One region of the Kitasatospora sp. NPDC004615 genome, then DNA from elsewhere that is predicted to be linked to it. Evidence: predicted binding sites of a transcription regulator. Region 1 holds the regulator's gene; each other region holds the start of a gene.
What was found. Region 1 encodes HrcA, which represses chaperone genes, less so after heat shock. Its sites were predicted from a motif close to TTNGCACTCNGNNNNNCNGAGTGCNAA; they were not measured.

Region 1 (3,253 bases):
GCTCCAGCGACGGGTGGGTGGAGAACAGCTGCGCGGCGGTCTCCTTGGCGCTCAGCGCGGGCGCGAAGTAGAAGGCGTTGTACGGCTGGGCCTTGCGCAGGTCCTCGGTCGGGATGGCGGCGATCTGCCCGGTCACCTTGGTCAGCGCGGAGGCCAGTGCGCTGGGGCGCCCGGTCAGCTGGGCGGCGGCCCGGTCGGCGGCGAGCTCGCGGTAGCGGGAGAGCAGCCGGGTGAGCAGGAAGCTGATCGCGTACACCACCATCGAGACCAGCGGGACGATGATCATCGCGATCGCGGCGTTGGAGTCGTTGCTGTTCCGGTTGCCGCCGCCCATCATTCCGCCGTACAGCGCGATCCGGGTCATCGCGCCGGCCAGCACGCCGAGGAATCCGGCCACCGTCATCACCGCGACGTCGCGGTGCGCGACGTGCGAGAGCTCGTGGGCGAGGACGCCCTCCAGTTCCTCCGGTTCCAGCCGGCGCAGCAGGCCGGTGGTCACGCAGATCACCGCGTTGTCCGGGTTGCGGCCGGTGGCGAAGGCGTTGGGCATGTCGTTGTGGGCGACCGCGACGCGCGGCTTGGGCATGTCGGCGAGCGCGCACAGCCGGTCGACCGCGCCGTGCAGCTGCGGGAACTCCTCGGGGGAGACCGGGTGGGCGCCCATCGCCCGTTCGGTGATCTTGTCGGAGAACCAGAACTGGGCGACGAACAGGCCGCCGGAGATCAGCACCACCAGGGGCCAGGCACCGCGCAGCAGCACGATCAGCAACCCGGTGAAGCCGACATAGAGCAGGCCGATCAAGAACATGGTGGTGACCATCCGGCCGGTCAGGCCGCGGTCGGGGGTGAACCGGGAGTGCTGCCGTGAGGCCGACATCGCTGCTCCTCCTTCGCCGTCTTCGCCTTCGATGCTGCCACCGGCGGGGCCCGCAGGCACCATCCGAAACGATGGGAATCCGATGGGAATGCGGTCGCGTCGGCCCGCGGGAGTCGGTCGGCGCCGGTTTTCGGTCGAGGATCACGTCGGCGGACCGTTCCTGCCATCAGGCCCGGGCCGTACACTGGCAGATACGGTTCTGGCACTCTGCCCAGTTGAGTGCCAGAGAGGATCGACCACCGGTTCAACGGACGACGACGGAGGTGCGTGCACATGCCGGACGACGGCAAGCCCGACGGCCGCCTGATCGACACGCGCCCGTCCGTGCGCCCGTTGGACGAGCGACGGCTGGCCGTGCTCCGCGCGATCGTGCAGGACTACGTGGGCACCGAGGAGCCGGTCGGCTCCAAGGCCCTGGTGGAGCGCCACAACCTGGGCGTCTCACCGGCCACGGTGCGCAACGACATGGCCGCGCTGGAGGACGACGGGTTCATCCACCAGCCGCACACCAGCGCGGGCCGGATCCCCACCGACAAGGGCTACCGGCTGTTCGTCGACCGCCTCGCCGAGGTGAAGCCGATGACGCCCCCGGAGCGCCGGGCGATCCGGCACTTCCTGGAGGGCGCGGTCGACCTGGACGACGTGGTGGCCCGTACGGTGCGGCTGCTGGCGCAGCTGACCCGGCAGGTCGCGGTGGTCCAGTACCCGTCGCTGACCCGCTCCACCGTGCGGCACATCGAACTCGTCTCGCTCACCCCGACCAAGCTGATGCTGGTGCTGATCACCAACACCGGCCGGGTCGAGCAGCGGATGGTGGACTGCCCCGGCCCGGTCGGCGAGACCGTGCTGGGAGACCTGCGGGCCAGGCTGAACGGCATGGCGGGCGGCTGTCGGCTGCCCGAGGTGCCGACTCTCCTGGAGGACCTGCCGGCCAGTTTCGAACTGGCCGACCGGCCCTCGGTCAGCACCGTGCTGACCGTGCTGTTCGAAACGCTCGCCGAACAGAACGAGGAACGGATCATGCTGGCGGGCACCGCCAACCTGACCCGGTTCAACCACGACTTCCCGCTCTCCATCCGTCCGGTGCTCGAGGCACTGGAGGAGCAGGTGGTGCTGCTGCGCCTGCTGGGTGAGACCGGGGACTCGGCGATGACGGTCCGGATCGGCCACGAGAACGCCTATGAAGGCCTGAATTCCACGTCGGTGGTCTCCGTCGGTTACGGTTCGGGCGACCAGAGCGTGGCAAAGCTGGGTGTGATCGGTCCGACCCGGATGGATTACCCGGGCACAATGGGGGCGGTGCGAGCGGTGGCGCGATACGTCGGCCAGATCCTGGACGAGTCATAACAAGGCTGCGTGAGACCGTCACGCAGTTCTCGCAAGCACTTCTAGAGGCGGAACAAACCGGAGCATTTGGTGGCCACGGACTACTACGCGGTACTCGGCGTCCGACGCGACGCGGGGCAGGACGAGATCAAGAAGGCGTTTCGGCGCCTCGCCCGTGAACTGCACCCGGACGTCAACCCGGACCCGAAGACGCAGGAGCGGTTCAAGGAGATCAACGCCGCCTACGAGGTGCTCTCCGATCCGCAGAAGCGTCAGGTGTACGACCTCGGCGGCGACCCGCTGTCGCCGAACGGCGGCGGTGCGGGCGGCTTCGGGGCCGGAGCGGCCGGCTTCGGCTTCTCCGACATCATGGACGCCTTCTTCGGCGCCGCGACCGGCCAGCGCGGCCCGCGTTCGCGCACCCGCCGCGGGCAGGACGCGATGATCCGACTGGAGATCACCCTGGAGGAGGCCGCGTTCGGCACCACCAAGGAACTCCAGGTCGACACCGCCGTCACCTGCACCACCTGTAACGGCGAGGGCGCCGCGCCGGGTACCTCCGCGCAGACCTGTGACATGTGTCGCGGCAAGGGCGAGGTCTCCCAGGTCACCCGGTCCTTCCTGGGCCAGGTCATGACCTCCCGGCCCTGCCCGCAGTGCCAGGGCTTCGGCACCGTCGTTCCGACCCCGTGCCCCGAGTGCGCGGGCGACGGCCGGGTCCGGGCCCGCCGCACCCTCACGGTGAAGATCCCCGCCGGTGTCGACAACGGCACCCGGATCCAGCTGGCCGGCGAGGGCGAGGTCGGCCCCGGCGGCGGCCCCGCCGGCGACCTGTACGTGGAGATCGCCGAGACCAGCCACGCCGTCTTCCAGCGCCGCGGCGACGACCTGCACTGCACCGTCACCATCCCGATGACGGCCGCCGCACTCGGCACCCAGGTGCCGCTGCAGACCCTGGACGGCCTGGAAGAGGTCGACATCCGGCCCGGCACCCAGTCCGGCCAGTCGATCCCGCTGCACGGCCGCGGCATCACCCACCTGCGCGGTGGC
Region 2 (3,253 bases), on a different contig from region 1:
CGACTCCGGCATGACCGCCGTGATCCGCCCGACGCTGGAGTCCTTCCGCGCCGCCGGTCTCGTCTCCGCCTGATCCCCCCACGACTTTCTTCTAGGAGCACCCCCATGAGCGCCACCGTCCGCATCCCCACCATCCTCCGCACCTACACCGGCGGCGCCGCCGAGGTGACCGCCGAGGGCGCCACCCTGGCCGCCGTCATCGCCGACCTGGAGGCGAACCACACCGGCATCGCCGCCCGCCTGCTGGACGACACCGGCAAGCTGCGCCGCTTCGTGAACGTGTACGTCAACGACGACGACGTGCGCTTCGCCGAGGGCCTGGAGACCGAGATCAAGGACGGCGCCTCGGTGTCGATCATTCCGGCGGTGGCCGGCGGCTGCTGAGGCAGCTCCGGGCGGCCGGTGGGGCCGCCCCGCGTATTCGTTCCGCCGCCGTCGGGCGCGGGCTCGGAATTCGATTTCCGAGCCGCCCGGCGGCGGCTTCGCACATCGGCCGGGCGCGCGGGCAGCCGTGATTCCGACCTGGCGGGTCGCTGGAATTCCCGCGTTCGCGGGGGAGTAGAGTGCCGGTGGAGCCGTTCCCCGCCACGGCCCGTTCCAATCCTCGATTTTTCCCGCACCGCACCTCGCGCCGGCCCCGTCCCGTCCCGCGCTCTGAGACATGCGCCGGACCGTTCACCGCCCGACCTGTCAGGCCGCCGTCAGAATTCTTTCGACGATTTGCGGCGACACGTCCGTTATGTCCGGTGGCAATTGTCGGGCCATATACCTTTCGACCCGTCATATCCGGTGTGGGGTACGGACTTTCCGTGAAATTAGGGCCTGTTGCAGAGGGCGCATATCCGGATACATTCAGCCGCGACACGAGGCTGCGCCGTGCGGGGGGGAGTCCCCACAGGCCGGCCTTCCAGACCTCCGGGTCCGCGTCCCGCGGATCTCTGAAGGGCCAGCACAGCACAAGGGGAGTTCGGAATGGCTCAGGGCACCGTCAAGTGGTTCAACGCCGAGAAGGGCTACGGCTTCATCGCGGTCGACGGTGGAGCGGACGTGTTCGTCCACTACAGCGCGATCCAGATGGACGGCTACCGCACCCTGGAAGAGGGCCAGCGGGTCGAGTTCGAGATCTCGCAGGGTCAGAAGGGTCCGCAGGCCGACATGGTCCGCGCCGCCGGCGCCTGACGGCCCGGTAGACCGCACACACCACAGCTATGACCCGGCAGGTCCGGCCCCGGCGCGACGCGTCCGGGTCCGGGCCTGTCGGCGTTCCCGGGCCTGCCTGCGGGTTTCCCGGGAGGGGCGTCGGAGCGCGGCGAATGGGCTTGCACTCGACACCCCCGAGTGCTAATCATTGGCGTTAGCACTCACAGCGTGAGAGTGACAACGGACCGGGCCGGTGAGGCCCCGGAAGCGGTAGGGGACGAGACCCCCGCTCTCCTGGGCCGTCCGTCGCGGGCACCCCCTTGGTCCGAGCAGTCGACCGTGTCCCGGAGGACCACTTCTAATGGCCAAGATCATCGCCTTTGACGAGGAAGCCCGCCGCGGCCTTGAGCGTGGCATGAACCAGCTTGCCGACGCCGTGAAGGTCACGCTCGGCCCCAAGGGTCGCAACGTCGTTCTGGAGAAGAAGTGGGGCGCCCCCACCATCACCAACGACGGTGTCTCCATCGCCAAGGAGATCGAGCTCGAGGACCCGTACGAGAAGATCGGCGCCGAGCTCGTCAAGGAGGTCGCCAAGAAGACCGACGACGTCGCGGGTGACGGCACCACCACCGCCACCGTGCTGGCCCAGGCGCTCGTCCGCGAGGGTCTGCGCAACGTCGCCGCCGGCGCCAACCCGATGGCCCTGAAGCGCGGTATCGAGAAGGCCGTCGCCGCCGTCTCCGACCAGCTGCTGGCCCAGGCCAAGGACGTGGAGACCAAGGAGCAGATCGCCTCCACCGCCTCCATCTCGGCCGCCGACACCCAGATCGGCGAGCTCATCGCCGAGGCCATGGACAAGGTCGGCAAGGAAGGCGTCATCACCGTCGAGGAGAGCAACACCTTCGGCCTGGAGCTCGAGCTCACCGAGGGCATGCGCTTCGACAAGGGCTACATCTCCGCCTACTTCGCCACCGACCTGGAGCGCATGGAGACGAGCTTCGAGGACCCGTACATCCTCATCGCCAACTCCAAGATCTCCTCGGTCAAGGACCTGCTCCCGCTGCTGGAGAAGGTCATGCAGAGCGGCAAGCCGCTCGTCATCATCGCCGAGGACGTCGAGGGCGAGGCCCTGTCGACCCTGGTCGTGAACAAGATCCGCGGCACCTTCAAGTCCGTCGCCGTCAAGGCCCCGGGCTTCGGCGACCGCCGCAAGGCCATGCTGGGCGACATCGCCATCCTGACCGGCGGCACCGTGATCTCCGAGGAGGTCGGCCTCAAGCTCGAGAACGCCGGCGTCGACCTGCTGGGCACCGCCCGCAAGGTCGTCATCACCAAGGACGAGACCACCATCGTCGACGGTGGCGGCGACAGCGACCAGGTTGCCGGTCGCGTCAACCAGATCCGCGCCGAGATCGAGAACTCCGACTCGGACTACGACCGCGAGAAGCTCCAGGAGCGCCTCGCCAAGCTGGCCGGCGGCGTGGCCGTCATCAAGGCCGGCGCGGCCACCGAGGTCGAGCTCAAGGAGCGCAAGCACCGCATCGAGGACGCGGTGCGCAACGCCAAGGCCGCCGTCGAGGAGGGCATCGTCGCCGGTGGTGGCGTCGCCCTGCTGCAGGCCGGTGTCGCGTTCGAGAAGCTGGAGCTGGACGGCGACGAGGCCACCGGTGCCAACATCGTCCGCGTGGCGCTCGAGGCCCCGATCAAGCAGATCGCCACCAACGCCGGCCTCGAGGGCGGCGTCGTGGTCGAGAAGGTTCGCAACCTGCCCGCCGGCCACGGCCTGAACGCCGCGACCAACGAGTACGTCGACCTGATCGCCTCCGGCATCATCGACCCCGCCAAGGTCACCCGCTCCGCCCTGCAGAACGCCGCCTCCATCGCGGCGCTGTTCCTCACCACCGAGGCCGTCATCGCCGACAAGCCGGAGAAGGCCTCCGCGGCCGCCGGCGGCGGCATGCCGGGCGGTGACATGGACTTCTGATCCGACCTCACCGGTTGGATCGGTCAGTCTCACGCCGTGAGGGCGGTCTCCTTCGGGAGGCCGCCCTTGCGGCGTTTCCGGGTCGTGGCGGCGGTTTGGGACAATGGGCGGATGTCCAGCAACGAGATC
Region 3 (3,253 bases), on a different contig from region 1:
CCGACCTCCTCGGAGATGACCTGGCCACCGGTCAGGGTGGCGATGTCGCCGAGGATGGCCTTGCGGCGGTCACCGAAGCCGGGGGCCTTGACCGCGACCGCGTTGAAGGTGCCGCGGATCTTGTTGACCACCAGGGTGGACAGCGCCTCGCCGTCGACGTCCTCGGCGATGATCAGCAGCGGGCGGGAGCCGCCGGCCTGCAGGACCTTCTCCAGCAGCGGCAGGAGCTCCTGGATCGAGGAGATCTTGCCCTGGTTGATCAGGATGTACGGGTCCTCCAGGACGGCTTCCTGGCGCTCCGCGTCGGTGACGAAGTACGGCGACAGGTAGCCCTTGTCGAACTGCATGCCCTCGGTGAACTCGAGCTCGACGCCGAAGGTGTTCGACTCCTCGACGGTGATGACACCGTCCTTGCCGACCTTGTCGATCGCCTCGGCGATCAGCTCGCCGACCTGGGTGTCCTGCGCGGAGAGGGAGGCGACGGCGGCGATGTCGTCCTTGCCCTCGATCTCGCGGGCGACCGACAGCAGGTGCTCGGAGACGGCGGCGACAGCCTTGTCGATGCCCTTCTTCAGGGCGGCCGGGCCGGCGCCGGCGGCGACGTTGCGCAGACCCTCGTTGACCAGGGCCTGGGCCAGCACGGTGGCGGTGGTGGTGCCGTCACCCGCGACGTCGTTGGTCTTGGTGGCGACCTCCTTGACCAGCTGCGCGCCGAGGTTCTCGTACGGGTCGTCGAGCTCGACCTCGCGGGCGATGGTCACACCGTCGTTGGTGATGGTGGGGGCGCCGAACTTCTTGTCGATGACGACGTTGCGGCCCTTGGGGCCGATGGTCACCTTGACGGTGTCGGCCAGCTTGTTGACGCCGCGCTCCAGCGAGCGGCGGGCATCCTCGTTGAACTGCAGGGTCTTCGCCATGATCCCGTTTCCTCAGGGTGTGGTCTGCGTACGTGGAGCAACAACCGCGCCCCGGGCCCCTGTCAGTGCTGACACGGATCCGGGGCGGGCTGGGGACGTCTTACTTCTCGATGATGGCGAGAACGTCGCGAGCCGAGAGGACGAGGTACTCCTCGCCCTGGTACTTCACCTCGGTGCCGCCGTACTTCGAGTACAGGACGATGTCACCGACGGCGACGTCGAGCGGCAGACGCTGGCCGTCCTCGAAGCGGCCCGGGCCGACAGCCAGGACGACACCCTCCTGGGGCTTCTCCTTGGCAGTGTCCGGGATCACCAGGCCGGAGGCGGTGGTGGTCTCGGCGTCGAGCGGCTGGACCACAATGCGGTCCTCGAGCGGCTTGATGGCAACCTTGCTGCTGGTGGTCACGTCCGAGCTCCCCTTCGGAGATTACGGGGTTGTCTATCAGGTAGGTGGGCGAGGGTGCGCAGCTGCCGTCGCGGGGGTCAGGCACGCATCTTCGCGTTAGCACTCCCCCTGGGGGGAGTGCCAGGAACGACCTTAGGTCGCCGTTAGCACTCAGTCAACCAGAGTGCCAATGACGCCGTGTCGGATGTCGGCACCACACCCCCCGATTGAGTGCCGGTACTCAGGCGGCGGCGCCGGCCCGGGCGCCAGGATCGGCGCATGACGAAGACTCGACGCCCCGCAGGGCAGGACGCGTTCCACGCGGTGTGGATGGTGGCCGCGGAAGTGCCGCTGCTGGCCATGCTGCCGGGCATGCTGACCTGGGCGAGGTTCAGCTACGTGTGGGTCGCCGACCCTTCGGTCTTCGGCCCGCTGGGGCAGGTGCTCGGGGCGTTCTCGCTGATGCTGGCCGCGTCGGGACTGCTGCTCGCGCTCATGGTGCTGGCGACCGGCCTGGTGCTGCCGGCCCGCCGGGGACTGCGGATCGCACCGCTGGCGCTGCTGACGGTGGGGCCGCTGCTGGCGGTGGCGGCGCACTCGGTGCTGCGCCTCTGATCCTTCCGGGTTGTGCACGGGCGCTCAGGCGACGGCGCCGACTCCAGGTTCGGCATCGGCACATGACGAAGACCGTCCGCACGGCGGGATGTACGGCATGCGCTCCGGTTGACGGCGCTGGCAGCGATCGCGCTGCGGGTGATCACGGGGTGAGCGGGGCGGGGACAATGGTGGTGTGGAGATCGAGTCGTTCCGGGCGCTGCTGACCGAGCAGGGGCAGGCGCTGCTGGCGGAGTTGCGGGAGTTCACGGCGGACCAGGAGCTGGCGCTGGCGACCCGGCTGCGGCGGGATTACCCAGCGGAGCTGGTGCGGGCCGCGTTCGAGCAGGCGCGGTTGCGGCAGCGGGCGGAGGCGAAGTTCGGGGCGGACGCCCGGTCGATGTACTTCACCCAGAACGGGGTGGAGCAGGCGACCCGGCGCAGTGTGGCCGAGTGGCGGGCGGGTCGGTTCGCGGCGCTCGGGGTGAAGCGGTTGGCGGACCTGTGCTGCGGGATCGGCGGGGACGCGATCGCGCTGGCCCGGGCCGGGATCGCGGTGCTGGCGGTGGACCGCGACGAGCTGACCTGCGAGGTGGCGCGGGCGAACGCGGCGGCGCTGGGCGTGGCGGAGCTGGTGGAGGTGCGCTGCGCGGACGTCGCGGACATCGACACGGACGGCTTCGACGCGGTGTTCACCGACCCGGCGCGGCGCACCTCGCGCGGGCGGGTATTCGATCCGGAGGCGTATTCGCCGCCGCTGTCCTGGGCGGTGGAGGCGGCCCGGCGCACCCCGTTCGGCGCGTTGAAGGTGGCGCCGGGGATCCCGCACGAGCTGGTGCCGGAGGGCGCCGAGGCGGAGTGGGTGTCGGACCGGGGCGAGGTGAAGGAGGCGGTGCTGTGGTTCGGCACCGGGGCCGCCGAGCCGTACCGGGCGACGGTGCTGCCGGGCCCGCACTCGCTGGCCGGCGGCGCGCTGCCGGACCCGCCGGTGGGCGCGGTGGGCCGGTACCTGTACGAGCCGGACGGCGCGGTGATCCGGGGCCGGATGGTCGCCGAGGTGGCCGAGTTGACGAACGGCCGGCTGATCGACCCGATGATCGCGTACGTCACCTCGGACGAGCTGCACCCGACGCCGTACGCGCACGCCTACGAGCTGTCCGACGTACTGCCGTACAACGTCAAGAAGTTGAAGGCGCTGGTGAAGGAACGCCGGATCGGCACCGTGGTGATCAAGAAGCGCGGGGCGTCGGTGGTGCCGGAGGAGCTGCGGCGACAGCTGAAGCCGTCCGGGCCGAACTCGGTGACGGTGATCGTCGCCCGTACCGAGGCCGGCCCGGTGATGATGCTGGGTCAGCCG

Region 2: groL (chaperonin GroEL) is a predicted target of HrcA. The motif match lies at 1,319-1,345, and genes of this name have one in related genera.
Region 3: groES (co-chaperone GroES) is a predicted target of HrcA. The motif match lies at 1,467-1,493, and genes of this name have one in related genera.

Annotation. Positions count from the first base shown of each region.
Region 1 is NZ_JBIALQ010000006.1:123,042-126,294, forward strand. Features, by position in the region: gene htpX (zinc metalloprotease HtpX) at 1-877, opposite strand, end outside; gene hrcA (heat-inducible transcriptional repressor HrcA) at 1,151-2,224, shown strand; gene dnaJ (molecular chaperone DnaJ) at 2,294-3,253, shown strand, end outside.
Region 2 is NZ_JBIALQ010000002.1:844,630-847,882, reverse strand. Features, by position in the region: gene thrC (threonine synthase) at 1-73, shown strand, start outside; gene ACFYS8_RS10655 (MoaD/ThiS family protein) at 106-384, shown strand; gene ACFYS8_RS10650 (cold-shock protein) at 973-1,179, shown strand; gene groL (chaperonin GroEL) at 1,502-3,124, shown strand; gene ACFYS8_RS10640 (hypothetical protein) at 3,236-3,253, shown strand, end outside.
Region 3 is NZ_JBIALQ010000007.1:305,582-308,834, reverse strand. Features, by position in the region: gene groL (chaperonin GroEL) at 1-917, opposite strand, end outside; gene groES (co-chaperone GroES) at 1,018-1,323, opposite strand; gene ACFYS8_RS25210 (hypothetical protein) at 1,582-1,917, shown strand; gene ACFYS8_RS25205 (methyltransferase domain-containing protein) at 2,093-3,253, shown strand, end outside; gene ACFYS8_RS25200 (polysaccharide deacetylase family protein) at 3,247-3,253, opposite strand, start outside.